Regions from separate parts of the Paenibacillus sp. Y301 genome, predicted to be linked through region 3. Evidence: predicted binding sites of a transcription regulator. Region 3 holds the regulator's gene; each other region holds the start of a gene.
What was found. The regulator Rex, encoded in region 3, represses fermentation and respiration genes when NADH is low (regulators of the CRP and FNR family bind a similar motif). The targets are predictions, from matches to a motif close to TTGTGAAATATTTCACAA.

Region 1: a site for Rex is predicted at 3,978-3,995, ahead of AC1D69_RS09930 (hemerythrin domain-containing protein). Genes of this name have one in related genera too.
Region 2: a site for Rex is predicted at 1,936-1,953, ahead of AC1D69_RS13815 (AtpZ/AtpI family protein). Genes of this name have one in related genera too.

What each region holds. Positions count from the first base shown of each region.
Region 1 is NZ_JCAIUL010000004.1:305,293-316,074, reverse strand. Features, by position in the region: gene AC1D69_RS09950 (hypothetical protein) at 1-95, opposite strand, end outside; gene AC1D69_RS09945 (MarR family winged helix-turn-helix transcriptional regulator) at 358-825, shown strand; gene AC1D69_RS09940 (MDR family MFS transporter) at 947-2,422, opposite strand; gene AC1D69_RS09935 (YlbF family regulator) at 2,720-3,145, shown strand; gene AC1D69_RS09930 (hemerythrin domain-containing protein) at 3,319-3,855, opposite strand; gene AC1D69_RS09925 (tellurite resistance/C4-dicarboxylate transporter family protein) at 4,215-5,276, shown strand; gene AC1D69_RS09920 (GNAT family N-acetyltransferase) at 5,356-5,925, opposite strand; gene AC1D69_RS09915 (disulfide oxidoreductase) at 6,089-6,559, opposite strand; gene AC1D69_RS09910 (DsbA family protein) at 6,562-7,317, opposite strand; gene AC1D69_RS09905 (alpha/beta hydrolase) at 7,535-8,314, shown strand; gene AC1D69_RS09900 (organic hydroperoxide resistance protein) at 8,493-8,912, opposite strand; gene AC1D69_RS09895 (iron-sulfur cluster biosynthesis family protein) at 9,100-9,435, opposite strand; gene AC1D69_RS09890 (Crp/Fnr family transcriptional regulator) at 9,458-10,165, opposite strand; gene rd (rubredoxin) at 10,188-10,352, opposite strand; gene AC1D69_RS09880 (NAD(P)/FAD-dependent oxidoreductase) at 10,391-10,782, opposite strand, start outside.
Region 2 is NZ_JCAIUL010000007.1:98,407-109,188, reverse strand. Features, by position in the region: gene upp (uracil phosphoribosyltransferase) at 1-631, shown strand, start outside; gene wecB (non-hydrolyzing UDP-N-acetylglucosamine 2-epimerase) at 652-1,812, shown strand; gene AC1D69_RS13815 (AtpZ/AtpI family protein) at 1,982-2,215, shown strand; gene AC1D69_RS13810 (ATP synthase subunit I) at 2,208-2,585, shown strand; gene atpB (F0F1 ATP synthase subunit A) at 2,617-3,378, shown strand; gene atpE (F0F1 ATP synthase subunit C) at 3,476-3,691, shown strand; gene atpF (F0F1 ATP synthase subunit B) at 3,865-4,353, shown strand; gene AC1D69_RS13790 (F0F1 ATP synthase subunit delta) at 4,350-4,901, shown strand; gene atpA (F0F1 ATP synthase subunit alpha) at 4,913-6,427, shown strand; gene atpG (ATP synthase F1 subunit gamma) at 6,528-7,391, shown strand; gene atpD (F0F1 ATP synthase subunit beta) at 7,497-8,897, shown strand; gene AC1D69_RS13770 (F0F1 ATP synthase subunit epsilon) at 9,038-9,454, shown strand; gene AC1D69_RS13765 (DUF1146 family protein) at 9,746-10,003, shown strand; gene murA (UDP-N-acetylglucosamine 1-carboxyvinyltransferase) at 10,309-10,782, shown strand, end outside.
Region 3 is NZ_JCAIUL010000001.1:519,467-530,248, reverse strand. Features, by position in the region: gene AC1D69_RS02635 (AAA family ATPase) at 1-1,494, opposite strand, end outside; gene AC1D69_RS02630 (hypothetical protein) at 1,487-2,017, opposite strand; gene AC1D69_RS02625 (cell wall elongation regulator TseB-like domain-containing protein) at 2,250-2,765, opposite strand; gene AC1D69_RS02620 (amidohydrolase) at 2,801-4,114, opposite strand; gene AC1D69_RS02615 (redox-sensing transcriptional repressor Rex) at 4,077-4,751, opposite strand; gene dinG (ATP-dependent DNA helicase DinG) at 4,791-7,649, opposite strand; gene AC1D69_RS02605 (tetratricopeptide repeat protein) at 7,812-8,441, opposite strand; gene panD (aspartate 1-decarboxylase) at 8,569-8,952, opposite strand; gene panC (pantoate--beta-alanine ligase) at 8,945-9,841, opposite strand; gene panB (3-methyl-2-oxobutanoate hydroxymethyltransferase) at 9,841-10,710, opposite strand.

The DNA of each region.
Region 1 (10,782 bases), on a different contig from region 3:
TTAGAAATAATCTGTGCAGTAATCAGTACTACAAATGAGCGATTGCCTAGTAAGGGCATTCTAGTGGTCATATTAACACGATTGGATTGATTCAATTCTTCCACTCCTCTAAGGTATAAATCTATATCTATACGATAAGGGATGTGGTCTTGCTCACCATCGGTCTACAGGATGAAATAAGACTTATACGCAAGAATGATCTTATGTGAGACTGTAGAGCGATAATTGCTTTATTTTTAAATATTAAAAAGTGTTGTGATTGTGACAAATCACATGTCCATCATGATAACACTTCGCTTAGTATATAAATATAGTCATCAAATTAAGCCATTTATGAATGTAAAGGCGGTGAGAAGCTTGATTCAAATTCAAGAAGTAGATACTCAAATCTCTCTACACTTGTACCGTGTGTTTGCCAAATCGTTCAAGAGTGTGAATGAGCATGCCGTAATGGGAAGTAAGATCGAAGGCTTCAACCCAACAGCGTTTGCTGTGATGGAAGTTCTCTATTATAAAGGAGCACAACCCATTCAGCAGATTGGCGCTAAGTTGTTACTACAGAGTGGAAATGTCACCTATGTTATAGATAAATTGGAGGAGCGTGGTTACCTCCGTCGCAAGCCTTGCCCTACGGACCGTCGTGTTATTTTTGCCGAGCTGACTGCTGAAGGCGAGCAGCTTATGAACGATTTGTATCCCAAATTCTCAGAACGAATTCATCGAGCACTCAGTGGACTAAATGCCGAAGAGAAATGCCAAATGATCTTACTGCTCAAGAAAATGGGAATTCAAGCGGAGAGACTTTCTCCTTCTATGCGGAAATAGCAAATACGTAAAGAGGTTCCAACTTATACAGTAAAACAAGAATAGATCGACTTTCTTATATTTGAACAAAAGAACCTGAGGGAAAACTTCCCTCAGGTTCTTCGTTATGTTACTACATAAGTTATGATTGTTCTGGAGTCAACGACTCTCCTTCTTCGGAAGGAACTTTATTTCTAAACCTAGTCACTACCAACATGCTGATGATTGCAACGATGGCCATAACGATAAAGAGCGAATGCAAACTTCCCTCCATCACGCTGCGCATACTGAGCCACACAGACTCTGATATGCCCTGATTACCTTCAGGCGTGAGTAACTTATTAATATCTGATTGGTCCAGGTTCTCTGCACCCGGTGTATCTTGTATTAAGTTTGCCATTCTCAAATTGATCCATGAACCAAAAGCAGCTACACCCACTGTCTGCCCAAGCGAACGAATAAACGTGTTGAGCGCTGTAGAGGAACCTCTCAGATGATAACCCACAGAAGACTGTGCAATAAGTGTGAATACCGTGGAAGTAAATCCGAATCCCACTCCATAGATAAATGTAAGACTCAACAAGATCACACTCTGTGTCTCTCCAGTCATGAATGCCATGCCTAGAGCACCGATCACGATACCTAACATGCCAATCACAGTTGTCTTACGCGAGCCTGCTGTAATTAACATTTTCCCACCAATAATAGACCCTATAATCCAACCGATGGACATAGGAGCCATGGCTAGACCCGAGAAGGTGGCATTCTTGCCCAAGACACCCTGAATCCACAGAGGAGTATACGTTGTAAGTCCAATTAAGAGCGCGCCAATGAGCAAATTTGCAATAGACGATACGGCAATATCGCGAATTCGAAAGAGCTTCAGTGAGAGCATTGGCTCCTCTGCTTTGTTCTCTACAATAAAGAACAGAATTAAAAAAATAACTGCAATCACCATACATCCAATTAATAATGGTGAATTCCATGCGAAGTATTGCCCTCCTGTAGCTAGTGAGAACAATAATGCCGTAACACCAATCGTAAATGTAACCGCACCTGCAATATCAACCTTAGCTTTGCGACTTACATTATGTTTGGGAAGATACCGTAGTATAAGGAGGATCGATAAAATACCGAATGGCACATTAAATCCAAATATCCAGCGCCAGCTCCAATAATCAACAAGATAACCTCCGATTAATGGCCCAACTAAGGAAGAAATACCCCAAATCGAGCTAACTAACGCTTGAGCCTTAGCACGTTGTTCAATAGGATAGATATCACCAATAATCGTAAAGGATACCGGAACAATTGCCCCTGCGCCAATCCCCTGAATTGCACGAAAGATGATGAGTTGCTCCATACTCTGGGAGAATCCACACAGCAACGATCCAATGACGAAGATTAGCGATCCGGCTATAAATACCGGTTTGCGACCATAGATATCGCTAATTTTTCCAAAAATAGGCGTGGTGACTGCCATCGTTAGAAGGTAGGCGGTAAATATCCAGCTCATCAGTTGCATCCCACCAAAATGACTTACTATGGCCGGACCCGCAGGTCCAGTAACCGTGCCCTCAATTGCTGATAAGAAGGTGGATAGTAGAATACCCGCCATAATGAAATTTCTTTGTTTACCTTGTATTGAATTCACAACATTTAATTCCTTTCTACTGTTCAATGAAAGATATGCCTCTAGTATTTTACAGTAAATCTAACATGAATGCATCGACTATTTGTTGAAATCCTAACGACTAAAATGCGAAGGGGTTCCAGATCCCTAAGATGTATCCACTTCTGAATCAGAGCGTCCCACTCATCCACCCCAAAAATACTCCATTTGTGAGAGCAGTCACATGGGTGTCGTACAACTCGTTGTAGAGTAAATGAGGAAGATAATAAGGGGGGCAAGTCCATGATCGTTAAAATGAATACAAATGCAGTCTTGGAGAAAATGGCGGAGCTTTGCTCAGCGTTACTGCAACAAGACGAATATAAGGAATTGCGACAAATGATCGACCAATTCACAGAAGACGAGAGCGCGATTGAGCAATATGAGCGATTCTTGGAGAACCATCGTACCCTTCAGCAAAAGGATGCTCAAGGATTAGTACGAACAGAGGCGGAGATCAACGACTACGAACAGGAGGAACGTGCCTTATACAATAATGATGTCATACGTAGATTTCTATATGCACAGAAAGAATTCAACCAACTTCACAATTCAATTAGCAAGTATTTCACTACAGCCATTGAACTCAACAAAATACCAGAGACTAGTGAAATGCAAGCAGGTGGTTGCGGTTGTGGGGGAAGCTGCGGTTGTGGCGGAGAACACTAACTGCATAGCAAACAAGTAGAAACGGGTGCCGTTCTTTTTAAGAATGGCACCCCTTTTGGTGGAAATATAGGGGATAGAGTATTAAGTGAAACCTTTACTCGCTTATAATATAAAGAAAACGGTAGCCCCAAGCTTATGGGACTACCGTTTGCGCTTTAATTCCTCACCTTCTGTTACACAGAAGTATTCATCACGCGCGGAAACAAAACATTATTCTCTAAATGTATATGTTGAAACAGATCCAACTCTAACTCCTGCAGTCTTTGGTAAGTCAATTTATGGGTGGCCGATGCTTCTTCGGGCAGTGTATAATCCCCGGTTATTTCCCGAATTTGTTTAAGGATGGACTCACACGATTCATGCTCATCTTCAAGCTTCTCGATCATACGTCTGCATTTCTGAAATATGAGACCCGATTGTTCTTGCTCAAATCTCTTAATCGCTGGGAACATATCCAGTTCTTCCTTCGGCAGATGACTCATCAGTTCCTTATGCATCTCTGTGAATAACATGCGAACCTTGGTCAGTTCCTGATGACGCGTTCCATCGACATTCTCAATTTCATACAGATATTGTTCGATCTCAGGTAGCGTTCTGTACAAATAACCATGATGCACATTCACGATATGATCAATTAATTCGCTGAATGAACTTTCCATAAAATCAATCTCTCGTGACACTGTTGAAGAAGTTATAGCGATATGCTTCATATTTATACGTACCTCCTGTACTGTACCGATTTCCGAATTCCATCTGACTTTTCCGTCGGCAATCGCCGCCCAACGTCAATCCTTACTTCGGTAATCAATTTATCATGCATTTCCGCTAATGATTGTGATACCAATCACGATCTTAATGCTCTGATCAACAGATTAATAATAATCACAGAGTTATGCAACAAATGTGTAGAATTCGAATAGGACCGATCCAATTTGTACAATTTAACCCTGTGACTGTCCTCACTAAGACGCACTAACCTCTACTCTATAATTAAAAAGAAAGAATTTAATTAGCAGCGCTAATGCGCAGTAAAGTCAAAATCGAAAAATAATAAATTGGAGTTGGTCGAATGGTTAGCTTCATCCAACAAAAAGCAGCCAATCTATTTCCGGGCTATTTCTCAGTGATTATGGCTACAGGAGCTTTGTCTATCGCAACATTTCTACTCGGAATGACCCCGATTTCCAAGGGTTTGTTGTATTTCAATATCGTGGCCTACGCAACATTATGGTTATTAACACTCATTCGTATATTCTTATACTTTCCCAGAATAAAGGAGGATTTGACCAGCCACATTGCTGGTCCCGGATTCTTCACGATCATTGCTGGGTCCTGTGTCTTAGGATGTCAACTTATTATCGTCAATAATAATTATTCCGTCGCCTTTTTTTTATGGTTTCTAGGTATTTCATTATGGGTATTGATCATGTACACATTTTTCTTTGCGGTCACCATTCGAAAGAATAAACCTACTTTAGCAGAGGGGATTAACGGGGCTTGGTTAATTGCAGCAGTCTCAACACAATCCATATCTGTATTAGGTACCTTGCTCTCTCCCTATGCAGTAAATGAAAGAGAAATCATCTTATTCTTTACGCTATGTATGTACTTGCTGGGATGTATGCTGTATCTGAACATCATTGCACTCATCTTTTACAGATTCACTTTTGTGGAACTGAAATTCGCTGCGCTTACTCCTCCTTATTGGATCAATATGGGTGCTGTTGCGATTACTACGTTGGCTGGCTCTACTTTAATCCTTCATTCACAGCATTCGCCTCTCCTCATACTGATTACGCCATTTTTAAAAGGATTTACTTTATTCTTTTGGGTTACAGGAACATGGTGGATTCCTTTGCTATTTATCCTTATGATCTGGCGTCATCTATATCACCGCTATCCATTAACCTATGACCCTCAATTTTGGGGGATGGCATTTCCACTTGCCATGTATACTACGAGCACTTATCAGTTATCGAAAGCCTTAGAAGTTTCCTTTCTTCTAGCTATCCCCCGATTCATGGTGTTTATCGCAATGGCTGCATGGTTACTTGTCTTTAGTGGACTTATACATCATTTATATCTTAGTTTGAAACAGCACTATAGCTCATCGCTTGAGCCTCCAACATAATCATAACCGCAAGAAGAGGATCGAGTTGAATCATCCACAACAACCATGAATGTACGGAAGTAATCGTCGCGACGTCCCCTTATTTATGCTTATGTAGCCACTCGCTATACAGTAATGAATAAATGTAGACATCTTGAAATCCTTCTTCCGTATGTCGATAATCCCGAAGGCGTCCCTCCCGCTGGAAACATTGAGATAAGAAAAGTTGACTTGCCCGTTCATTTCTAGGATCTACTAAAGCCTCTATACGATGGAGCCCCATCACTTCAAATCCAAATTCTAATAACAAACCTATAGCTTCACGCATGTACCCATGTCCCCAGTAAAGGCTAGACAGCTCACACCCGATTTCCCCACGAAATGCCCCTTCCAGTTGCCACATATTGAAGCCACAACTTCCCATCCATTCACCGCTTGCTTTGTTCACAATGCCCCATCTCAACCCATCTTCTGTCTTCGACAAGACGTTCAGAAATTGAATCATCTCCACCGCGCTAGATACATTCTCAAGTTCGGGAATCCCTGAGTATTCACGAACCTCATCTCTCGACCAACATTCAAACAACAATAAGGCATCCTCAACTTCCATCCTGCGAAGCAGAATTCGTTCACTTTCAAGCTTCGGAATGTTCCCGTCGCATATGTACATGTTACACAACTCCCTGTTTTTCCTTGAATATCAACACTCTACCACTAGAATGACCTTTTTCAAACCGAAATATATATATCCCTTCATATGAGAACAAAAAAAGGATAGAGAATCGGGATGTACCCCGAAACCTCTATCCATCTTTCACATCTCTCGTATCTGCTTACATCTCTTCTTGAATATGTTCTTCTTCTAGATCGATCTCTTCATCCTCTTCCTTGACTCTACCGACCAATAGCAACGTAATGATCATCACGAAAGCAATAAGTGCAAGTAAGGGAATCGTAATGAATCCGAACCAATCTAGATAATCTACATTACAAGGTATTCCCACAGAACATGGTGCAACCTTGGCAAATGAAGGAACCATCTGCTCCAAGTAATGATATATCGATATACATCCACCAAGGATACTCAAAGGAAGTACGTAGGAGATGATGTTTCGATCATCTTTATAACTAGCTATCCCCAATAGAATCACCTGAGGGTACATAAATATTCTCTGGAACCAGCAAAGTCTACAAGGCTCAAATAACATGACTTCACTTAAATATAAGCTACCACACGTTGCAACAATAGATACAACCCAAGCTAAATATAGGGAATACGTTCTGAAGAACCCTTTACTTTTCATGGTTATTTCTCCTCTTGCCCCGCACTTTGTACTGTTATTTCCTCATTGATTGCCTTTGCAAGGTCATCATAGTTATAGCCATTCGGATTAGGTATAAATTGCTTACCATTAATAAAGAACGAAGGTGTACTACGCACGTTATTATCATCCGCAATATTCTGGTGCTCGTCTACTTCCTTCTGATACGTCTTCTTCTTAATATCTTCAGCTAACTTATCATAGTCAACAGCAATCTTCTCTTGGCGAGCGAGTTCCACAAGATATTCTGGTGTAGCCCACTCTGTATTCTCATCCTTCTGGTTATCATACAGAGCATGATAATACTTCCAGAACTCTTCATTATTCTGATGGTATACCGACTGTGCTGCCAATGCAGCTGTGTTGGAATCCTTATCTGGATCTATAACTAGGTAGTTCATATAATAAAAAGATACGAGGCCTTTATCTACGAAATCCTTCACTAACTGAGGCTTGAAGTTCTGACTAAAATATTGACAGGATGGACATTTATAATCGCCAAACTCTACTATTTTGACAGGCGCATCTGGATCCCCAACGATCGGTAGATTATCATATGCAAATGAAACCGTGTTGTCTTTCGAACTATCATCCGAATTCGATTGTATGACTAAGAGAACAATCGCAAGGATGACAATACAGGCTCCCGTAATCCACATAATTTTTTGCGTAAGCTTTCTTTGACGTTCTTTCTCGGCCTTACGTATGGCCATTGCATTGGCATTTTTCTTCGGTTTCATGAACCTCTTCTGACCCCTTCCTTCTCACACATTAGATTGTCAACCAAACATCTCACATTTTACCATAAAAAATCTATTTAACTATAACAATTATAGTAACTTACTAGGTTCAAGTCAAACCTTTATAAGCTATATTTCACATCAAAATTGGCTCGTAGAGACTCATTTCTACTATAATCATAGTAGGCTAGTAAATAATAGGTGAGGGGTTGTCGTCATGGCATTATTTCGATGTAACTTTTACTCTGAGGTCCTTGGTTTAAGCACTTCTATGACGGTTATTCTGCCACAACAAACGAGAACGCAGATTGGCATGAGCAACAATATATTAGGAGATAAACATCCAACATTGTATTTGTTACACGGACTCTCCGATGATGATTCAATCTGGCTGCGCCGCACTTCTATTGAGCGATATGTGGCTGAGATTGGACTTGCTGTGGTTATGCCTCAAGTTCATCTGAGCTTCTATACAGATATGGCTCAAGGAAATCGCTATTGGACCTTTCTAAATGAGGAGCTACCTCAACTAGCAAGGTCTTTCTTCCCGTTATCCGATGCAAGAGAAGATAATTATGTAGCTGGATTATCTATGGGTGGATACGGAGCAATGAAGTTAGCACTTCGCCGTCCCGATCAATATGCTGCAGCTGCTAGTCTGTCTGGCGCGTTAGATATGGCTAATGTGATCCATCGGCAAGAACCCCTTGTGAACTATACACACATATTCGGTGATCAAGATATTCATGGCACAGATAATGATATCCTTCATCTACTTCAGCAGTGTAATCAAACAGAAGGGCCTAAACCACTTCTCTATCAATGTTGTGGAACAGAAGATTTCCTATACGAGGACAACCAAACCTTTAGAAAGGCCTGCGCCCACACGGATTTGGATCTAACGTATGAAGAAGAGAGCGGGAGCCATGATTGGGGATATTGGGATGCCAAAATCCAAGATGTATTGAAGTGGCTACCTATACGTAAGCAAGTATAAGCAACTACTCGATCAACACAAGCATAAACGATCTCATCGTCCTTTAACGACGAAGAAACGTTTAGCGTTGATATAAGCCTATTTATAAGTGGAAATACTTATAAATTCTTATATTTTAAAATAAACCTGACGAAGAAACGCTCGTCAGGTTTATTTATGCTGTTAAATATTATATAGGTTAACCAATCGCTCTAATCTCTACATCAATATTACCTCGAGTTGCATTTGAATAAGGGCATACCTGATGGGCAGCATCGGCTAGTTCTTGCGCTTTGGCTAGATCAACACCGTCAACTTTAACCTCCATCACAACAGCAAGTTTAAAGCCTTCACCCTCTTTGAAAATAGAAACATTCGCCGTCACTTCAGTTCCTGTTACTTCGTTGACTTGCTTCTTCTCAACAACTAAATTCAGAGCACTACCGAAACATGCTGAGTAACCCGCTGCAAAAAGTTGTTCTGGGTTCGTCCCATCTCCACCTGTACCACCTAACCCTTTAGGAGATACAATGTTCAAATCTAATTGTCCATCAGAAGAGACAGCTCTACCCTCTCTTCCACCCTTTGTTGTTACCGTTGCAGTATAAAGTGCATTCATATTCATGTCCTCTTTTCTTTGTAAACATTTATTGGCGCCCTCGCCGTAACCCAATACTAAGTATTACCCCAATGAAAATAAACAAAACAAAAACAGGGCCACATTTATATGACATAGAAAGGGCACATTCGCGAAAATCACTAACGAATGTGCCCTTTATTTCACTATAGATCAGAACTTGAATTACCTAGTCGGTTGTCTCTTGCCGCATATCCCGAATGTTAACATGAGTGCTATAGATCATGGAGTGACTGACTAACTTAAAGTCGGAATAATTCTCCTCTGCGTCAAGTCGCAGAACACTTTCATAGAAGAGCTGATGCTGTTGGTCGATTACAAAGGAAAACGAACCGGCATCCATTGCAACATCGTATTTGCCCCCCTGATTCTGAATAAGCAGTGTGGTAACACCATCACAACCACATCCTTCATTATCATAGAACATTTTGATAACACCAGATTGCTCTCCAAGATTCTCTAGAAGTCTGCGCTCAGCCACAGGTGATATATCCAACTTAATCATCACTACAATTCTCCTTCTTATCCTAATCCATATATTCGTTCAGTTTCTGCATGTTGGAAATCGTAATCTCTCGTGTGCCGTTGATCTGGATAATGCCCAAATCCTCAAATTTGCTGAACTTACGACTGATCGTTTCACGAGTAACACCTACGTAGTTCGCCATTTCTTCCCGTGATAGAGGTAACTTTACCTTGGTATGCCCTTTGTTCAACTTCCCATATTTATGCCCAAGTTCTTGAATCATATAGGCGATACGAATTTCCGGGTCTTTTGTAGCCAGACTTTGGGCCAAATTCTCCGTATGTGCCAATCTTTTAGTAATACTCTTAAGTAGTTTCAGTGAGATGTCCGGATTCTCATCAATGATGTGCTCCATGTCACTCTTGGTCAGCATACAGATCTCCGTATCCGTTAGAGCATACGCACTGAAGTTACTTAATTCATCGCTATTAAAAATGTTTAACTCACCGAAAAAATCACCCGTTGAGAGAATGTGTAAAATCTGCTCCTTACCTTGAGGTGTTATTTTCAAAAGTTTAACATGACCTTGTTGGATGATATATAGTGTATCCGAAGGCTGCTCCTCTACGATCAAAGCTTCTCCCTTACTGTACTTTCTATGCCTTATCATGGCACTGACCTTGGCAAGGTCTTCGTCAGATAACGATGTAAAGATAGGAACTTTGCGGGCGCAGGGTTCCTCCGAGTATTGGCAAGAATGCTTTGTCATAACCTTTCCCCCACAATCATTACTATTCTTCAATAGGAGCAAACTGATCCTGGTCTTCACCGCATACCGGGCAGACCCAATCCTCAGGAAGATCCTCGAATGCTGTGCCCGGCATGACGTCTTCGTCAGGATCACCTATTGCTGGATCATAGATATAGCCACATGGCTTACAAATATATTTTTTCATATTATTATCTCCTTATATCTATATTTAACGTGTTATTTCTATGATCTATTGCTGAATTCTACCATAATTTCATCCAGGCTAGTGTGATTGAGATCAATTCCATCAAGCTTAACATTCTTTTCAATCAACGACTTATACGTGAGCGAAGCAGCAACACCCTCGAAAGATATCACGCCCGATAGAGCACCCTCTTTCATAAAAATACGTGTGTAAGGCTCTTCTTCTACCCGATGTACGCTAGCATCACATTGATGATCATCCACTTGACCCATAGAGAAAAGAGGTGTCTCAAACGAATTGAACAACGTAACTGGCACTGGACGTTGGTAAGCAACTGTGTTGTTGGCCATATTGGCTCCGGCAATCTTCCCTTGTTCAATCGCACTTCCCCATAAGCCTTCTACTTTACCCTGAAATTCGGCAGCATCAC
Region 2 (10,782 bases), on a different contig from region 3:
AAAAGGAAAATTGGTGATCTGTGATCACCCTTTGATTCAACACAAGCTTACTTTCATTCGGGATGTAGAGACTAATACTAAGGACTTCAGAGAACTTGTTGATGAAGTAGCTACTTTAATGGCATATGAAATTACACGAGATATCCCATTGGAGACTGTTACAGTAAAGACACCCGTGTGTACGACAGAAAGCCAAGTCATTTCTGGACGTATGTTAGGACTTGTTCCTATTCTACGAGCTGGTCTAGGTATGCTTGATGGTGTACTGAAACTGCTTCCTGCAGCAAAAGTGGGTCACGTTGGGTTATTCCGCGATCCAGAAACACTTATGCCAGTGGAATATTATACGAAGCTACCTACAGATGTTACAGAACGCGAATTAATTGTTATCGATCCGATGCTTGCAACAGGTGGTTCAGCTATTGCTGCTATTGACGTGCTCAAGAAACGTGGTTGTACTCAGATTAAGATGATGAATCTAATTGCTGCACCAGAAGGTGTTAAGGCGGTTCAGGATGCACATCCAGATGTAGACATCTACGTAGCAGCTTTGGACGAGCGATTAGATGAACATGGGTATATTGTCCCTGGTCTAGGGGATGCAGGAGACCGTTTATACGGAACGAAGTAAGAAAAGAGGGGTATTCATTTATGTCAAAGAAGATAAAAGTGATGACGATCTTCGGAGTTCGACCCGAAGCGATTAAGATGGCTCCGCTCATTCTGGAATTACAGAAACACCCCGATAGAATTGAATCGGTTGTTTGTGTAACAGCACAACACCGTCAAATGTTAGATCAGGTTTTGGAAGTCTTTAATATACACCCAGATTATGATCTAGATATTATGAAGGAGAGCCAGACACTGAACGAAATCTCCATTCGTGTGTTGGCAGGTCTGGAGCCTGTGCTACGGGAAGCTAAGCCTGATATTGTACTCGTTCATGGAGACACATTAACGACTTTCCTTGCTAGTTATGCTTCATTTATGCAACAGATTCAAGTGGGTCATGTCGAGGCTGGTTTAAGAACATGGAATAAGCAATCGCCATTTCCTGAGGAAATGAATCGTCAATTAACAGGGGTTATTGCGGATTTACATTTTTCTCCAACGGACATGTCTGCAAATAATTTGCTTTCTGAAAATAAATCAAAGTCAAGCATTTATATCACAGGAAATACCGTTACAGATGTGTTTCAATATACTATACAGCCTGATTATCATCACCCTGTATTGGATTGGGCCTCAGGTAAACGACTTATTCTGATGACTGCGCACCGTAGAGAATCCCAGGGTGAACCACATCGCAATATCTTCCGTGCTGTTAAGCGGATAGCCGATGAATTCGAGGATGTAGCCATTGTGTATCCAGTTCATCCGAGTCCCGCTGTTAAGGATCCTGCGCATGAGATTCTTGGGAATCACCCACGGATTAAACTTATCGATCCGTTGGATGTTGTAGATTTACAAAATTTTTATCCCCATACCCATTTGATATTAACCGATTCTGGAGGGTTACAGGAAGAAGCGCCGTCCTTTGGTGTACCTGTACTGGTACTTCGCGACACGACAGAGCGTCCTGAAGGAATTCAGGCTGGAACACTAGAATTGGTGGGCACGGACGAGGAGAAGGTGTACGCTCGGACCAAAACGTTATTAACTGATTCTGAAGTATATGATTCCATGAGTAGGGCCGCCAACCCATACGGAGATGGAAAGGCTTCAGAGAGAATTGTCAATGCGATTCTTCACCATTTCGGTTTAGAAAGCGAACGTCCTGAAGAGTTTCACAGAATGTTCACAAATAAGTGAATTGGTGTTATATTTAAACCCATAGAATAGTGTACAGTTAGACTGTACGGTTCTTTGAAATTAGTGAATATACGAGAGATGTTTTCTTGTATTTTCACACTTTAATACAATGAAAACGTTTGATTGACAAACTCTTCAAATATTAAGTAAAATAGGTTGGGATTGAGCTATGGACAACCCACAAAACAATGATAATCCTTGGTATTTAGCTCTTTATATCGGTGGAGCTGGAGGTATTTTTTCTACCTATATTCTCATTGGTTTCTTTACTGCAAGATGGTTAGTCAATGCGTTGGAAGGACCGAGATATTGGATAGCAATAGGAACAATCTCTGGGTTAGTGTTGGGTTCGTTTCATATTGTCATGTTGATCAAAAAGTGGATTGGAGAACAAAATGGATGATATAGCTTCTATAGTGAAGGGTGTCACCAAAGTGTCATTAATCATTATGGCAGGGTTGTTGATGGGTTGGGCGCTTCATCCGGAGACCAGAATTTATACGCTAGGTATGGTTTTGGGCATGACTGGAGGTCTAGTAAGCACTCGTCATCTATCGTCTAAGGTTCGTAATGTTGCACATGCTGTTACAACTCCAGGATCTAGGGCGTATAGCCTAGGGTTTATAAGCCGAATTTGTTTCGCAATTCTAGCTGTGATGTTTTCAGTGAAAGTTGAGCATCTTTCACTTGAACTTACCATAGCTGGACTCTTCGTACCACAGCTTTTGACCATTCCTGTAGGTATATATTTGAGTGTGAAAAAGGTCATTTAATAGATTATGCGAAAGGAGGGAATACATTTCAATGCATGAACATCCGATTATCCATGTAGGGGGACTGAACCTCGATCTATCAGCCATTTTTATGTTGGTTGTGACTATGATTGTTGTATTCGTGTTCGCTAGGCTCTGTGTTCGTAATTTATCGGTAGAGAATCCTTCCAAGCTGCAGAATTTTATGGAATGGGTAGTGGAATTTGTTCAAGGTCTCATTGGAAGTGCAATGGACTTGAAGAAAGGAAAACCTTATTTATCTCTGGGACTTACACTGATTCTATTCATTTTTGTATCGAACTTGTTAGGATTACCTTTTTCTATTATTACAGAAGCGCATGGTCCTGAAGAAATCTTTGGATACGTTATTGAAGCTACAAGAGGTTTAGGAAATGGCGAGCATGCTGAGATTCTTTGGTGGAAATCACCGACCGCGGATATTAACATGACTGCTGGACTTGCAATCGTTATTTTCATCTTAATGAACTATCTTGGACTTAAGAAAAATCGTAAACATTATTTGAAACATTATATTGAACCATTTCCTATTTTCCTACCGTTGAATATTATTGAGAATTTATCTAAACCCATTGCACTTGCAATCCGGTTATTCGCCAATATATTTGCTGGGGAAGTACTGATTACCGTTATCCTGAAGCTTGGTTATATAGGGATTCCGTTTCTCGCGGTATGGCAAGGATTCAGTATCTTTATAGGCGCTTTACAAGCCTTTATATTTACGATCCTGACGATGGTATATATTGCTCAAACAACGATTCACGAAGAACATTAACTACCTTCAGCGAACAGATTCAGAAATGATTGGATTCTTTACGCAGAAGATATTATATTTACTAAATAATAAGAGATTTTAAGGAGGATATTTTATAATGGAATTTTTAGCAGCAGCTATCGCAGTTGGTTTAGGGGCACTTGGTGCAGGTCTTGGTAATGGTATGATCGTAAGTAAGACAGTTGAATCTATTGCTCGTCAACCAGAAGCACGTAACGCACTTCAAACAACAATGTTTATCGGTGTTGGTATCGTCGAAGTTATTCCGTTGGCAGCTACTGTTATCGCGTTCTTGATCATGTTCACGAATTAAAATTTGGTTGGCGGGGAGGGCCAATGCCATCCGCGCCTTCATTTTGTTCAAAATATTCAGAGATATAGACTTTACTCTTAAATCTCTTTATTTATCATAGGTAAACGTAGATCAATCTTATGCGTTTATGCTGGACGATTCGCACTTCGTGCTAACGGAAAGGAGTGACTTCATTGGATATTCATGTGGAGACTATTATCATATCTATTCTCTCATTTATCATTCTATATTGGGCGCTAAATAGATATGCATTTGACAAGTTATTTAACATTATGGAGCAACGCCGCGTACTCGTTCTAAAACAATTAGAAGATGCGAAACAGACTCGTGAACAAGCAACTCAATATGTTGAAGATCAGAAGGTTGCGTTGGAAGATGCTCGTAGAGAAGCTTATGATATCGTAGAACGTTCTAAACAAACAAGTAGTAAACAAGCTGAACAGATTCTTGAAGAAGCTAGCAATGCTGTAGTACGTCTTAAGTCTGAGGCTGTACGCGATATTGAAAGTGAAAAGAACAAGGCTGTGGAAGCATTACGAAGTGAAATAGGTACAGCTTCTGTACAAATTGCATCCAAATTACTTCAGAAAGAAGTAAGTGTGGATGGTACACAAGAACAACTCGTAGACCAATACCTCAAAGAGGTAGGGGGTAAATCATGAGCCGAGATACGGTAGTCGCCAAACGGTACGCTAAAGCACTGTTTGAAGTTGCCTCACAGGATAATGTAACGCTTGAAGTTGAACAACAACTGCAGGCTGTCGTTGAAGCTATTCAATCTAATGATGATATTGAAAGATTCTTAACGACACCGAACATATCCGATGCAGACAAATTGAATGCATTCAATAGAGCACTTCAAGGCAAGCTGTCACAGTCTGTGATGAATACTGTGGAACTACTTGTGAAACGGCGGAGAACGGATATCCTCCCCGATCTTCTAGACAGCTACATCAAATTGAAAGGCGAGAGCCTAGGTATGGCCGATGCCCTAGTGTATTCAACATATCCTCTTGATGACAGTGAAATAGAAGCGGTAGCCACAGAGTTTGGCCAAGTTGCTCACAAAACGATTCGTGTAAATAACCTTGTCGATAAGAGTCTACTTGGAGGATTAAAGGTCGTTATAGGTGATACGTTGTATGACGGTAGTATTTCCGGAAAGCTTGCGCGTCTTGAAAAATCATTTAATGACAAGCACAGTAGATAGGGGTGAAAACATTGAGTATCAAACCTGAAGAAATTAGCACGCTTATTAAAAGTCAAATAGAACAATATAAATCCGATATAGAAGTCGCTGAAGTTGGTACTGTCATTCAAGTAAGTGATGGTATTGCTCGCGTCCATGGACTTGAGAACGCTATGTCCGGTGAGCTTTTGGAATTCTCCAACGGTGTTGTCGGATTGGTACTCAACCTTGAAGAAAGCAACGTAGGTGTTGTTATTCTAGGTCGTTACACAGAGATTAAAGAAGGTGACCAGGTTAAACGTACAGGTCAGATCATGCAGGTTCCCGTTGGGGAAGCAATGCTTGGACGTGTCGTGAATGCACTTGGAGAACCTGTTGATGGAAGAGGTCCAATCGAAGCGACTGAATTCCGTCCAGTTGAGAACAATGCACCAGGTGTTATTGATCGTAAATCAGTACATGAACCAATGCAAACGGGGATCAAAGCCATTGATGCAATGGTACCGATCGGACGTGGACAACGTGAGTTGATCATTGGTGACCGTCAAACTGGTAAAACAGCTATTGCTATTGATACTATTATTAACCAAAAGGGTAATGGCGTGAAATGTATCTATGTCGCTATCGGTCAGAAACAATCTACCGTTGCACAAGTAGTAGAAACACTTCGTCGTCATGGCGCTTTGGAATATACCATTATTGTTACTGCACCTGCTTCTGATCCATCACCACTATTGTACATTGCACCATATGCAGGTTGTGCTATGGGTGAATACTTCATGTATAAAGGTGAGCATGCGCTTATCATTTATGATGACTTAACGAAACAGGCATCAGCATATCGTGAACTTTCCTTGCTACTTCGTCGTCCGCCAGGTCGTGAAGCTTATCCAGGGGATGTATTCTATCTTCACTCCCGTTTGTTGGAACGTGCAGCTAAATTGAGCGATGCTCTAGGTGGAGGATCTTTAACGGCATTACCGTTTATTGAGACACAAGCTTCTGACGTATCTGCTTATATCCCAACAAATGTTATCTCAATTACAGATGGACAGATTTTCTTGGAATCTGAATTGTTCTATTCCGGTCAACGTCCGGCAATCAATGTTGGTATTTCCGTATCACGCGTAGGGGGTTCAGCACAGATCAAAGCGATGAAAAAAGTCGCAGGTGGTTTGAAGCTTGACCTTGCACAATACCGTGAACTTCAAGCATTCTCCCAATTCGGTTCTGATCTAGACAAATCAACATTAGCACGTCTAAATCGTGGAGCAAGATTGATGGAGATCCTTAAGCAAGGCGTAAACCAACCACTGAAGGTAGAACAACAAGTTATAAGCTTGTATACCGCAGTTAAGGGTTATTTAGATGATATTCCTGTTATTGATGTTCGTCGTTTCGAAAAAGAATTCATTACATTTGTAGAAAGTAACCATGCAGAGATTCTTCAATCTATTCGTGATACGAAGGACTTGGTTGCTGACAATGAGAATGCTTTGAAGGACGTTATTGCGATATTCAAAAGAGGATTTTCAGTATCGGCGTAGATCATAGACCGGGCCGTGAGGCTCGGTATCACTTTTTATAAATGAAGAAATGCTTACGATGCTAGTTTTGACTTCGTCAAAACTTTGGGGTGGTGAAAATATGGCAAGAGGATTACGTGAAATTAAACGTCAGATAAAGAGTGTACAGAGTACCAAACAAATCACTAAAGCAATGGAAATGGTAGCTGCTTCTAAGTTGAGAAGAGCACAGGAGAAGGCTGCAGCAGCCCGTCCTTACTCAGATAAGCTCAAAGAGGTAGTGTTCAGCATCGCTTCTGCTACGACTGACATCACGCATCCGATGTTTGAGAAGCGTCCAGTGAAGAAAACAGGTTATTTGGTAATAACTTCAGATCGTGGTCTTGCTGGTGGATATAATACGAATATTCTGAAGAAGGTAATGGTTACTATTGCTGAACGTCATCAGTCTAAAGACGAATACGAGATTTTCGTAATTGGTCGAAAAGGCCGTGATTATTTCCGCCGTAGAGAGCTTCCTGTAACGGAAGATTTAACAGACCTATCTGACACTCCTTCGTTTGCAGATATCAAATCCATCGCTTATACAGCAGTTCAACGTTTTGAATTGGGACATATTGATGAATTGCATATTTGTTATAACCGTTTTGTGAATGCTTTGACGCAAATACCTGAAGTGGAACAGTTGTTACCAATGGTAACTGACGGTATGGATTCTGGTGTCACAGCGGCTTATGAATATGAGCCTTCTGCTAGTGCTGTATTAGAAGTGCTTTTGCCGAAGTATGCAGAAACATTAATATTCTCAGCAATGTTGGATGGAAAAGCGAGTGAATTAGGTTCCAAGATGACGGCAATGGGTAGCGCAACTAAGAATGCTACGAAGATGATCGGGGAGCTTCAGTTGACATTTAACCGTGCTCGTCAAGCAGCAATTACGCAAGAAATTTCTGAAATTGTGGCTGGAGCAGATTCCCAAGCCTAAGATTCATGAAGGATATGAATTCGCACTAAAGCCATGTAAATATGGTTGTAATGATATAAAACCTAAGACTGTGGCTGAAGCAAACTTGTAGGAGGGAAACAAAAGATGAATAAAGGACGCGTAGTCAGCATTATGGGTGCGGTTGTCGACATCGAATTTCAAAGAGGTCAACTTCCAGCAATATACAATGCGATTAAAATTCAGGCTGTCTTACCAACTGGTAGACCAATTGACCTGACTCTGGAAGTTTCTAATCATTTAGGCGATAACATGGTGCGTTGTATTGCTATGTCAAGTACGGATGGTTTGGTTCGCGGGATGGAAGTTACGGATTTAGGTGCAGCTATTAATGTACCTGTTGGTCCAGCAACACTAGGCCGTGTATTTAATGTATTAGGAGAACCAATTGACCAAGTTGGAGAAGTTGTCTCTGAATTTAAGAGACCTATCCACCGCGAAGCTCCAAGCTATGATGAACTGGCTACACAAGCAGAAATGCTTGAAACAGGGATTAAAGTTATCGATCTTCTAGCTCCATACCAAAAAGGTGGTAAAATCGGTCTTTTCGGTGGTGCAGGTGTTGGTAAAACCGTAGCTATTCAAGAGTTGATTAACAATATCGCACAAGAGCACGGTGGTATTTCCGTATTTGCGGGTGTTGGTGAACGTACGCGTGAAGGTAATGACTTGTATCATGAAATGACAGATTCAGGTGTTATTAAGAAAACAGCCATGGTGTTCGGACAAATGAACGAGCCTCCAGGTGCGCGTCTTCGTGTAGCACTTACTGGACTTACAATGGCGGAATATTTCCGCGATGAAGAAGGTAAGGACGTTCTATTGTTTATTGATAACATATTCCGTTTCACACAAGCTGGTTCGGAAGTATCCGCATTGCTTGGTCGTATGCCATCAGCGGTTGGTTACCAACCAACATTGGCAACAGAAATGGGTCAATTACAAGAGCGTATTACTTCTACCAAGAAGGGTTCAGTTACATCTATTCAAGCTATCTACGTACCTGCCGATGACTATACGGATCCGGCTCCAGCTACGACATTTGCTCACTTGGATGCAACAACGAACTTGGAACGTAAAATTTCTGAAATGGGGATTTACCCAGCGGTAGATCCGTTAGCATCCAGTTCACGCATTCTAGCTCCAGAAATCGTAGGTGAGGAACACTACAACGTGGCACAAGGTGTTAAACAAATCTTGGCTCGTTATAATGAACTTCAAGATATTATTGCGATTCTTGGTATGGACGAGTTGAGTGAAGATGATAAATTAACGGTTTCTCGTGCGCGTAGAATTCAACGTTTCTTATCTCAACCATTCCACGTAGCTGAACAATTTAATGGATTCCCAGGAAAATATGTTCCAGTTAAAGATACAATTCGCAGCTTTAAAGAGATTCTAGAAGGTAAGCATGACAACCTTCCAGAGGCAGCATTCTTGTTCGTTGGATCCATTGAAGAGGCTGTTGAGAAAGCGAAAACACTTTAAACGGTGTACGTTATTCCATCGAACTTAGCTATTCTCCGAATAGCTAAGGATATGCTTTCGAAGTGAGCTATTCCCTGAATAGCTAAGGTTATGCTTTCGAAGTGAGCTATTCTCCGAATAGCTTTAAAGGAGTGAAATAAATGAGCACCTTTTTATTAGAAATCGTAACGCCGGATCATCTAGCGTACTCCGGCGAGGTTGACGGATTGACTGTCTACGGCATTGAAGGGGCACTAGGTATATTACCTGGTCACATCCCATTCATTACTCCTTTACAGGTTGCTCCGATTAGTATTAAAAAGGGCAACGAATACAACTCCATTGCAGTAAGTGGAGGATTTGTAGAAGTACGTCAAGATAAAGTGGTTGTACTAGCGGAAAGTGCTGAACTTGAGAAAGAAATTGATGTGGAACGTGCAGTCGCAGCTAAAGAACGTGCAGAACGTCGTTTAGATGCCATTAAACGTAACCAAGCGGATATTGACTTCCAACGTGCTGAGCTATCCCTGAAGAGAGCCATGAATCGGATTGAAGTATATTCACACGTCAAAAAATAAATGTAATTAGAAACAGTCAGCTATTATCTAGCTTGACTGTTTTTTTGCATTAACCAACCAATCAATGACATTGGATCTTGTTAAAATTCAGTGTTGGATTTCACCTCAATGCTCATAATGAGTAGGAAGGTGTTTAATCAAGACTTAAGATCAAATTAATAATAAAAAAAATAAAGAAATTACAGATATAGCGCTTTCAAAAGTGGATTCTTTTGATTAAGGCAAGTATGATGGAAGAGTCGTGAAAAGAGTGTTAACAACAGCACTGTAGAAAGGATAAGATGAACCGGTATGAGTCAAGGCATGTCAAATACGGTATCTGGAGTAGTAAGCGTTGGTGGTCTCGTTTCTATTATTGTATCGCTATTTTGTATTTGGTTGTCGTGGTGGGCTTTGCAGAATCTGAAGTTAGATCTTGTCATTCGAAATCCAAAAGGAGCTCAAGGGAGATTGTTGCACGTTCTTTTGGCCGTAGTACTAGGTCATTTTGTTGCTGGGTTTCTATTGGACTATCTAACGTGGAGCCAAATGTTAAGGTTTATGTTTTAAAGAGATCATGAGTGGTTATATCCCTGATAGGGATGACTAGATAAAATATCTGGACTACAATAATACTTGTCGAATAATAACATTTTTTTATGTCAACAATGGAAATAAGTAAATATTTATTAGAACCTTTTATGAACGTACAACATAATGATAACTAACTGTTAACTCTGATATCAATCTGTAACTTCAAAAAAACGCTTGTACACGTGAAATAATCAATGCTATGATGTAAGTTGGAAAAATAAGAGTGCCATTTCAGATAGTTAGCATAAAAAGGAAAAATTACGGACGCGGAGGGAATCGAGATGAGCAAATTTATCGTCCGCGGTGGCAATAGATTGATCGGAAAAGTTAAAGTTAGCGGGGCTAAAAATTCAGTACTTCCGATCATCGCTGCTTCACTATTAGGAGGAGAAGGAGAAAGTATAATTTATGATGCTCCTCCTCTAGACGATGTGGTTACAATTAGTAAGGTTTTGGAATCGCTTGGTGTGAACGTAAGTTATGACAACGAAGTGTTAAGAGTCAACGCGGAGAATATAACAACATGCGAGGCACCATACGAATACGTTCGCAAAATGAGGGCTTCCTTTCTAGTCATGGGTCCTTTGCTCACTCGAATGGGCTATACTCGGATATCCTTACCAGGTGGTTGTGCTATTGGCACACGGCCAATTGACCAACATCTAAAAGGGTTTGAGGCTCTTGGTGCAGAAATCAGCTTAGGTCAAGGTTATATTGAAGCTAAAAGTAACGGACGATTACGCGGTGCCAAGATC
Region 3 (10,782 bases):
TAAAAGTGAAGTTTCACGAAATAGACATCGAAATTGCTCGCCGGAAAGATTTTCCTCTAAAAGTAAGATATTTAGGGATTGATCAAAGATATTGCGATGCTGTTCCAGTGTACTTTTTGTACGTTCCATAAGCTGTTCTAAAATGGCATTATTCTCCTTCATTAACTCAGCTTTCGTTACCATTTCCATACTTATAATGCCTAAAGATGTGAGTCCAGACTTCATCATTGTTTGTACAATATTTAGGGCCTGCTCAAAGTCATTACTAGATCCTGTGCTTCGACCTCCATAGTACATTTCTTCCGAAGCAGCTCCACCAAGGGCAATCATAATTTGCTCTTCTAAAAATGTCTTGGTATAGAGGTATTGTTCTTCTTGTGGATTATGACGAACATATCCAAGAGCTTGACCACGTGGACTAAGTGCCACTTGACTAACGCTTCCTGGACGAACGATTTCAGCCATGATCGCATGTCCTAATTCATGAATAGCGACTCTCTTTTTCTCTTCCTGAGTCGACTCTCGATCCGTTTTCTCACCCATCATAACTTTATCAATAGCCATCGACATATGACGTTGTTCGATCTCAACTTTACTCTCTCTCATCATATAAATCGCAGCTTCATTCATAACACTCTCAAGTTGAGCACCAGAGAATCCATAAGATTCTTCAGCAATTTTATCCATACTAGCTTCTGCATGTATAGGCTTGTTCTTTGCATGAATTTCCAATATATGTTTACGCCCTTTCTTATCCGGCAGGTCCACTTGTATATGCCGATCGAATCGACCTGGACGAAGAAGAGCACTATCCAACATTTCCTTACGATTGGTAGCTGCGATAAGAAGTATTCTTGGAGTGTCGGAATTATATATGCCATCCATTTCTGTTAATAATTGATTAAGTGTCTGGTCATACTCGCGCTGTTGTCCACCCTCACGCTTACCTCCTATAACATCGATCTCATCAATAAATATTACGGCACTGGTCTTATTCTCCTTGGTTGCACGATTACGTGCATCACGGAATAAATCACGAATTCTTCCAGCACCCACACCAACATACATTTCGACAAACTCACTTCCTGCTGCTGCAACAAACACGGAGTCTGTATAATGACTAGCCGCTTTTGCAAGCAAGGTCTTACCTGTTCCCGGAGGTCCCGTAAGTAGAATTCCCTTCAGAGGACGAATCCCAAATTTCTGAATTTCTTCATGTCTAATAAGAAAGTTGAGGGCTTCCATCAATTCCTCTTTGGGATGTTCCTGACCTCCAATTTCATTAAAAGTGAGCTTATCTGGTCCTTTTTTCTTACGCTTACGATCACCTGCAGCACCTACAGCAAGTCCACCCTTAACATTAGACAACAATAGAACTCCTGCCACAATTCCTACTGCGAGTAGTATTGGAATAATATTCACTCCGATAAATACAAGAAAAACAAGAAGTACGGGTACGAAACCTATCACTATTTCTTTCAACAATTTAGGCATTACTCCACACCCCCAGAACTGCTGGATCACGAGGTAAAATGATGAATTTACTTGCTTCTCCCTCAGTTAAATTAATATATACATTCGTATCATCCATTTCAGTTGTCACTTTCACGGGCGAACTTTTTTCCATTTCCTTCAATTTATCTACAATCTCTGTATAACGTTTATTCTCCATCGCCTCTGCCACTGGGAACATAGCCTGATCCCAGAAATCATCGATGGTTTCCGTCGAGTGATCAACAACATCCAATTGAAGTGACCGTTTACCAACGATAGATTTGCCTTCAGTCATTAATTCATGAACTAATCCTGGTAACCGAGTTCCTGGTTTAATATCTAGTTTCACTACGACCTCATCGCGGGTAATATCTAATTGAGCATTATTCACTCCGTCATAATCTGTCACTATTTTTTGTAGAGGACTCTGAAGAGTAACTTGTTTATGAACAAACCATCCGCCAAACAAAAGCGAACTTGCGATAACAACTGTCAATGCAATTGGCATTACTCTTAACTTCATATAACAGCCTCCTTCAATATCCATTGATGTCTAATTACTTATGATTTAATTGAATTGATATACAATTACGTATACCACTAGTACACAAATTAGTATATCACATTGAATATACTATTTCGTCGAAAAATTATGGATATATTTAAAATTCTATGTGAATATTCAAAAAAAACTGACGAAAGAATCATTCTTTATAGAATAATTTCGTCAGCTTTTATTTGGTGAATCGTCATTTTTATCGATTGGGTAATGTATATTGTTCTCCTAATTGTGTTCCATCACTGAATCTATAGAATCGATAGTAGTAATGATCTTTCTCTTTGTAAAAGAGTTGCCACACAGGGGTCCCATGAAACAACCCGAGCTGTAAACGAATCTCATCAATGTTTGGAAGATCACTCTGAATAATAGCAGTAATCTGTCTTTCAGATAATCCATCCTTTATAAATTCGCTATGCACAGACCCAGATGTTTCGTCTACGTTGTACTCATCTGTGAATGGAACCCACACGATAAGAGCTTGATCATCCTTATTTTTACCTTCGATGACCCAGACTACATTATCCCACACCGATTTGTCCGTTTTTGTGACTTTCACTAATTCGGTTTGTTTCTTTGCTGCTGTAATAGCGATGTCTTCCTGGCTCCATTGGTCCTTCATAACATATATGTAATAACGATAGAGTCCAAACAATACAACCACACAGATTGCAATTCCTAGTAAAATCCATCTCTTCTTGTTCTTCTTCAACCTGAACTTCCTTTCATCAGGAATAGCCTATCATCTTAGCGGTTTAATAAGCCTTCAAAAGATGACTGAGCTTCACGATGAATCCGCTCTTCATCCATAGTAAGACAAGCCCCATTCTTTACAACTTGTTTGCCGTTAACCCACACATGCTCTACATCTTTACTACTTGCAGAGTAAATGGAATGTGAGATGAAGTCTGTATGTGGTAGGAAATGAGCCTGATCGGTATTTAATGCGATAAAGTCTGCTTTCATACCTGGTGCCAATCTACCTATGTTTTCTAGAAATAGAGATTTGGCTCCATAACTAGTACCCATTCGAAGTGCTTCAGCAGCAGGAATTGCTGTTGGATCTCCTGAAATACCTTTGTGAATAAGCGCTGCTAGACGCATTTCTTCAAACATATCTAAATTGTTATTGCTCGCTGGACCATCTGTTCCTAAGGATACAGTTACGCCTGCCTTCAATAGATCTGTGACCCGTGCAATACCACTTGCTAACTTCAAGTTGCTTCCTGGGTTATGTGACACGCCCACTTGATGGGCAGCTAATATGTCAATTTCTTCATCTGTCAAATGTACACCATGAGCGACAAGAGATGGACGTGTGAACATGCCGAGTTTCTCTAAATGTTGAACAGGTCTAAGACCATAATCAGTCACATTCTGTGCCACTTCACTCAGCGTCTCAGACATGTGTGTATGCATCGGAAGATCTAGATCATGCGCTGCCTGTACAAACTTCTCAAAAAAGGATGGAGGACATGTGTAAGGCGCGTGCGGGGACATCATCGTAGTAATACGTCCTTCTGCTTGACCGTTCCAATCTTTTGCAAAGGCAATCGCTTCTTGAAGTTTATGTTGTTGCATTTCTTCTGAACAGAACCCAATAACACCTCTTGTTAGTACCGCACGAATACCCGATTCTTGCACTACTTTAGCGACTTGATCCATATGATCATACATGTCTAGAAAAGTAGTTGTTCCACCTTTTAACATTTCCAATACAGAGAGCGATGATCCCCAATAAACATCTTTTGAGGTAAACTTCTCCTCCATTGGCCACATTTTTTCCTGCAACCACACTTGGAGAGCTAAATCATCACCATAACCTCTTAGTAATGACATCGCCGCATGCCCGTGTGTATTCACAAGTCCAGGTAAAAATAGAAGATGCGTACCATCAACGACGGGGATATGATCAGAATCAGCTGGTTTGTCCTCGCCAATATACGTTATAAGGTCATCTTCAATAAGCATATAGCCCTTTACAACGGATTGTTCATTATTCAGAACAGCAAACGTACCATTCTTAATGATCCATTTCTGTGTTTGATTGTTCACTGTCATGTGATTCTTCCTTTCCATTATCCAAATAATAAGCAAGACTAAGCATATCCGTTGTGAAATCAGCTGCATGAATACGAACATCCGCTGGAGCTTTCAACACAACAGGTGCAAAATTCAAAATCGCCTTAATCCCAGCTTCTATTAACTTATCTGCAACATGCTGTGCTTCTGTTTCTGGAACCGTAATAATACCTATTCTTATATTTTGTTGCTTAATGGTATCCACTAGATCCTCCATAGGTTGGACCTTTAACGTATTAATAACGGAACCTACCTTGGGAGCATACGAATCAAAAACAGCGATAATCTTTAAATTTTCCTTTAGATAAGCATTGTAATTGGATAAAGCATGACCAAGATTACCTGCACCTATTAGAACCACATTGATTTGTTGATCGAGATTCAGGATATGACCAATCTTCTCAATCAAATAGGCCACGTCATATCCTATACCTTTACGTCCGAAGTCTCCAAAATAAGCGAGATCTTTACGAATTTGTGCAGGATTCAAATCGAGTTTTTGACCTAACTCCTGTGAAGAGACAGTGGCTACTTCACGTCTCTGAAGATCTGAAAGATAACGCAGATATACAGGTAATCTGCGTACAACAGCTTCTGAAATTTTTTCAGATTTCATTCTTGCTCCCCCTAATTATTAACTCTTTAGGATCCTTCTTCAAGAAGGATCCCTTTCACTTAACCACTCTGAAATCCGTGGAACCATTTGATTGGTCGGCATATGCTCCATCTTAGGACCAGGTAATGAATACAGGAAATGTTTGCCGTAATATGATTCGATTACTCGCGTATCATATACGATTACAATCCCCCTATCATTCGCAGTACGCACTAACCGACCAAATCCTTGTTTGAACCGAATGACCGCTTGCGGAACCGACAGTTTCATGAATGGATTTTTCTTTTGTTGCTTAAGAAGTTCACTCTTTGCTTCAACCAAAGGATGGTTCGGTGGCTGAAATGGTAGTCGAACAATGGCCAAACAAGTCAGTGCTTCACCGGGAATATCGACACCTTCCCAGAAGCTACTTGTTCCTAACAGTACCGATGCACTACTGTCTTGAAAACGACGAATCAACTTGCTTCGACTTCCAGTATCAACACCTTGGCCGAGTATCGTTATATCACTTGAGGACAGTTCATTACGTAATGGTTCATAAACTTGACGAAGCATGCGATAGGATGTGAATAACACTAACATACGTCCATGCGTAGCTATAGCTGTGTCAGCTAACGACTTCACCAGCGTCTCTACAAAAAGAGCATCTCCTACACTTCCCTTAACACTTGGAAAGTCACGTGGAATCACGAGCAATGCCTGATCACGATATCGAAAAGGCGAAGGTAGCTGAACTGTTACAAGTCGACCTTGATCTGATGCTTCTTGTAAGCCTAGATTTTCAATCATATACTGAAAGGATTTCTCGATAGATAACGTTGCTGAAGTTAGAATAATACTCTTCTTTTTATCGAAGAACACTTCCTTCAACTGCTTGCTTACATCGACAGGCACGGCATACAATTGTAGAGATTTGCTACGAAAATGTCCATTAGCCTCCATCCAGTAAACATTGCCTAAATCGTTAAGCGCCATGAACATGTGAAGATCTTCGCGTTCACTCGATAAATCCTTAATCAGACCGCTTATGTCCGTTATCAGACTATCTGAGTTGAAATCGTCTAGTTCTTTAATGTCGTTCAACATTCTCTCCGATTTACGAATGACCTCTCCAAGCGTTACGTATATTTGATTCTCAATTGCAGACAAGAGTTCCCAATCCTTTGGTTTCTTTGTAGGTTGCAATCGAAGCACGAATTGTCCAGTCTCACCAGGTGCTGCATCACTTCGCTCGGGAAGAAGAGCAAACAACATATCATTCAGTCGGTCCCAGTGCTCCTTCACTTCAATTAATTCGCCACTCAATATATCGATTGAAGTTATCCAATCCGAAGCCTTTTCATCATGTGAAGAACGAAGTTGTTGAATTAACGCTGGAAATTGTCCATTACGATTATCTTTATACAGTCTTGTAAGTGTATGGACGACGGTGAAATATTTCATATGAAGACCTAAATGCTTACCTGCCACGTCTTCTAAATGATGTGCTTCATCAATAACTAAGTGCTCATAAGCAGGTAATAATTGATGTCCAGCTTTAACATCCGTAAATAACTTAGAGTGGTTCGTAATAACCACATCAGCAATTCCCGCTTCATGCTTAGCACGATGATAATAACATTTACGGAACCAAGGGCAGGCACGGCCAAGACATGAATCAGAGTCACTAGAGACGGTTTCCCAGAAATCTCCGCCACGCCCTCCAAGATTCAGTTCTTCATCATCACCGTTCTCCGTCTGTGCTAACCATACAATCATCTGTGCGGCTAAGATTACATCTTCTTTAGGATTAGCGAAGTCTCTCTTGTTTATTTTATGTTCAAATTTTCTCAAACACAAATAATGCTGTCTCCCTTTGAAAATAGCCGCTTTAAATGGAAAGGGAACGACCTGAGTCAGTAATGGAATATCTCGTTCCCTTAATTGTTCCTGAAGGTTAATGGTGTGTGTACTTACCATGACTTTCTGCTCATTTTTCACACTCTGATAAATGGCAGGAATTAAGTATCCTAACGATTTCCCAGTGCCCGTCCCTGCTTCAATTAGAAGATGCTTATCATTCGCAAGTGCATTCATCACTTCACCAAACATCATGCTCTGTGATTCACGCGGCTCATATTGTGGCATAATTTCTCGAAGCCGTTCTTCAATATTCTCAAGGAATCGCGGGAAATCCATGGATTTCAGAGGATTATCATCTGCATCATTACGCGGTGTTGAGATATCGATCCAATCTTCTACGGCTAGAGCCAATTGTCGGTAAAAGGTATGACTCTCAAGGTCCTGTGCGGGTTCACTTTCCTTCTCACGACATAGACCATCGAAATACCAAGCTAAATCACTATCCTCATCACCAAATAACTCACTCAACCTTTGAAGTGTAATCAATGGTAAACTAATCAATTCATCCAGACATTTCAATAATACATGCGCTGTTGCTAATGCATCACTGTCGGCCTGATGGGGTCGATCGTGCTGAATACCAAATTGTGTAGATACCAGACCTAATTGGTAAGTGGTTAACGATGGGAAACAGATTTTCAGGAAATCTATCGTGTCCAGTATACGACCGTTGTATGGTAAATAACCACATCGATCAAGTGCATTTTGCAAAAAATTAAAATCAAACGAAACATTATGCCCGACTAATACCACATCATCAAGCATGGGAACTAACTCCATCATCATCTCTTCTAAAGAAGGAGCGTTCTCAACATCACTATTGGTTATACCTGTTAAATTAGAAATAAATGGCGGGATTGGAATCCCTGGATTAACATAAGACCCGTAAACACGGGATATCGATTGATCTTCTTCGATTATGGCAAGTCCAACTTGAATAATTTCATCGGCGGACTGGTTGCCTGTTGTTTCAAAGTCCAGTACGGCAAATTTCATGTTTAAATATTCCCTTCAATCCAGTCTCTCTAACAGCATAACAGAAGATCAGAATTTATTCATCAAGTAGACCCAGCTAAGCCATCATTTTTAAAGGACGGAAGAAAAGGCGATACTCCGTCGCTTTCGCAAGTACGGGCATCGCCTTAATTTGAGTCAATACTAAATTAATGAAATGAGCTGACTTCCATACTGGAGTTGACCGCGATTTTGATTGCAAACTTGCAGATTAATAAGTGGATCAGGTAAGCTCGGATCATTTTGTAAGGCTAATGTGAAATATTCCTGGGCTTTCCCCGTATCCGCAAGTTTAGCTTGAATACAGCCTAATGCATTGTAGATCATAGCTTTCAACTTCTTATGCTCCGCCAGTGGAAGAATCCATTGGAAATGTTCTAAAGCTTCTGTCGTTTCCTCCAAATGAAGGTGAGCCATCGCAATATACATCCGAGCAAGTAAACTGTCTGGATAATCGTAGACGATCTGAGAAAATTGCTGTATAGATTGACGATACATCAGTAACTTATAATAACCCTGTCCTCTAACAAAAGAATCCATTCCCATCTCAGGGGTGTCCCCTAAAGGAAATACAGGTGGAAGCACCGTATGTTCTCGGAACGTACTCATTTTGTCTTCAAAGGCTAACCACTCCTCAATTATCCCATCGCTCATGGCCTTAAGCATATTCCATCTTTGAATCAATAGCTGCTTTTGGGACTCTTGCGCGGTTGGGTAATGCTTGACAATTTCCCCTAACATGTGGTTCATTTCAGCGAATACATGTTGAAACATGGCCTGCATCCCACCCTTAACCATAATGAAATCAGTGCGTCTTCCTGCTTTCATTTTTTGTTGAAGTGGTCCTTTTCATGCGCCATCCCATACATTACATAATATGTTGAGAACTCTTACCTAATTATTAGCGAATCGTTGCATGTACTTCTTTATCCATTAACTCAATCGGTTGATTCTTCTCATCTACAAATACTACCGTAGGTTTGTGAGAAGCAAGTTCCTCTTGAGAAATCATCGCATATGAAATAATAATAACTGAATCTCCAGGTTGAACTAATCGAGCTGCTGCGCCGTTAAGACAAATAACGCCAGTTCCACGTGGACCAGGAATCACATACGTTTCTAGACGAGCTCCGTTGTTATTATTTACAATCTGTACTTTCTCATTCTCAAATAAATCTGCTGACTCCATTAAATCTTCATCTATGGTAATACTACCTACATAATTTAAATTAGCTTCCGTGACCGTTGCACGGTGGATCTTGGACTTCATGATATGTCTATACAAGAGATAATACCTCCTTTGGAGTGAATAACATATTGTCTATAAGTCGCGTCTTTCCAAACTTCACAGCCACAGCCATGATAATTTGCCCTGTGATATCAGTCAGCAGAATATCTTCGTTCACACGATTTAATTCTGGAAAGGTTAGCACCTCAACATAATCAATAACAGCCATCGGTGAAGCACCAATTAAATTCACGAGCTTCTCACGAACCACAGAGGTCTTAACAGCCATTTCATCATTCAATGCATCCATAACAACATGTAAAGAGCGAGAGAGCACCAAAGCCTGTTTACGTTCTTCTGAGCTTAGATAAACATTTCTTGAACTGAGTGCCAATCCATCTGCTTCACGAACGATAGGACAAGGAACAATGTCAATATTCATATTTAAATCATGAACCATCTGTTGAAGTACAGCGACTTGTTGTGCATCTTTTAAACCGAAGTAGGCTTGATCCGGTTGTACAATGTGAAACAACTTACTCACAACGGTAGTCACACCATCGAAGTGCCCTGGACGAGATGCTCCGCACAATAACTGTGTTACTTCACTCACTCTAATGGTTGTCTTGGTCGGCGTGGGATACATTTCTTCCACAGTGGGAATAAATACGATATCCACTCCTTTACTTTCAGCTAAGGTTACATCTTTCTCTTCATTACGAGGATAAGTCTCATAATCTTCACCAGGTCCAAATTGAATGGGATTCACAAAAATACTTAGAACAACCAAGTTGTTTACATCACGAGCACGACTTATTAAGCTAGCATGACCTTCATGAAGAAAACCCATGGTAGGAACTAATCCAACCGTGCCATTCCAATTACTTTGTGCTCTAAATTGGTTCAACTCTTGACGGAGTTCTGTTATATTTCGAATGGTCTTCATCATTTCTCCACCTTTGCGGCACTGTTCCCATAAAGAGACTCCAGCACGTGATCCTCAGCTATAAACACATGTTCTTCGGACGGAAAAGAGCGTTCTCTCACATCTTTCACATAGTTGACTAACCCTTCACGGATGACGGATCCTATATCGCCATATGTTTTGACAAAACGTTTATTTATATAAGGAGATGCATATTGAAAAACATCATGGAATACAAGCACTTGTCCATCACAGTATCGCCCTGCACCAATACCGATGGTCGGAATGGATAATTCTTTGGAGATAGCTTCAGCAACCTGTTCCGTTACCAATTCAAGAACAATCCCAAATGCACCCGCAGCTTCTAATGCTTTGGCTTCATTCATCAATCTTTGAGCATCTACAGGATCTTTCCCTTGAATTCGATATCCACCAATCTGGTTCACAGATTGTGGGGTTAAACCAATATGCCCAAGCACAGGAACACCCGATTTAACGACAGCTTCTACGGTAGCACAAATTTCGATGCCACCTTCCATCTTGACGGCTTGTGCATAACCTTCTTGCATCAGTCTTCTGACACCTCGTAACGTCTCATCCAGACTTCCGTGATACGTCATAAAAGGCATGTCTGCTACGATAAACGTATGCTCAGCCCCTCTTGCTACCGCTCGTGTGTGATAGACTATGTCGTCCAATGTCACAGGTATTGTACTGTTATACCCTAGGACCACATTACCTAGCGAGTCTCCAACAAGAATGAGATCTACTTCCGCTTCTTCAGTTAATTTCGCAGAAGGATAATCGTATGCCGTAACCATGGTTAAAGGCGTACCTTCTACTTTCATTTTTTTCATTTTCACAATGTTTAATGCGGATTTCCTTGGCATATAAATGTGCCCCTTTCTCTTCTTAAAAACGGCCTGTTGTGTTAGAAAACCCTTTGGTATTTAACACAACAA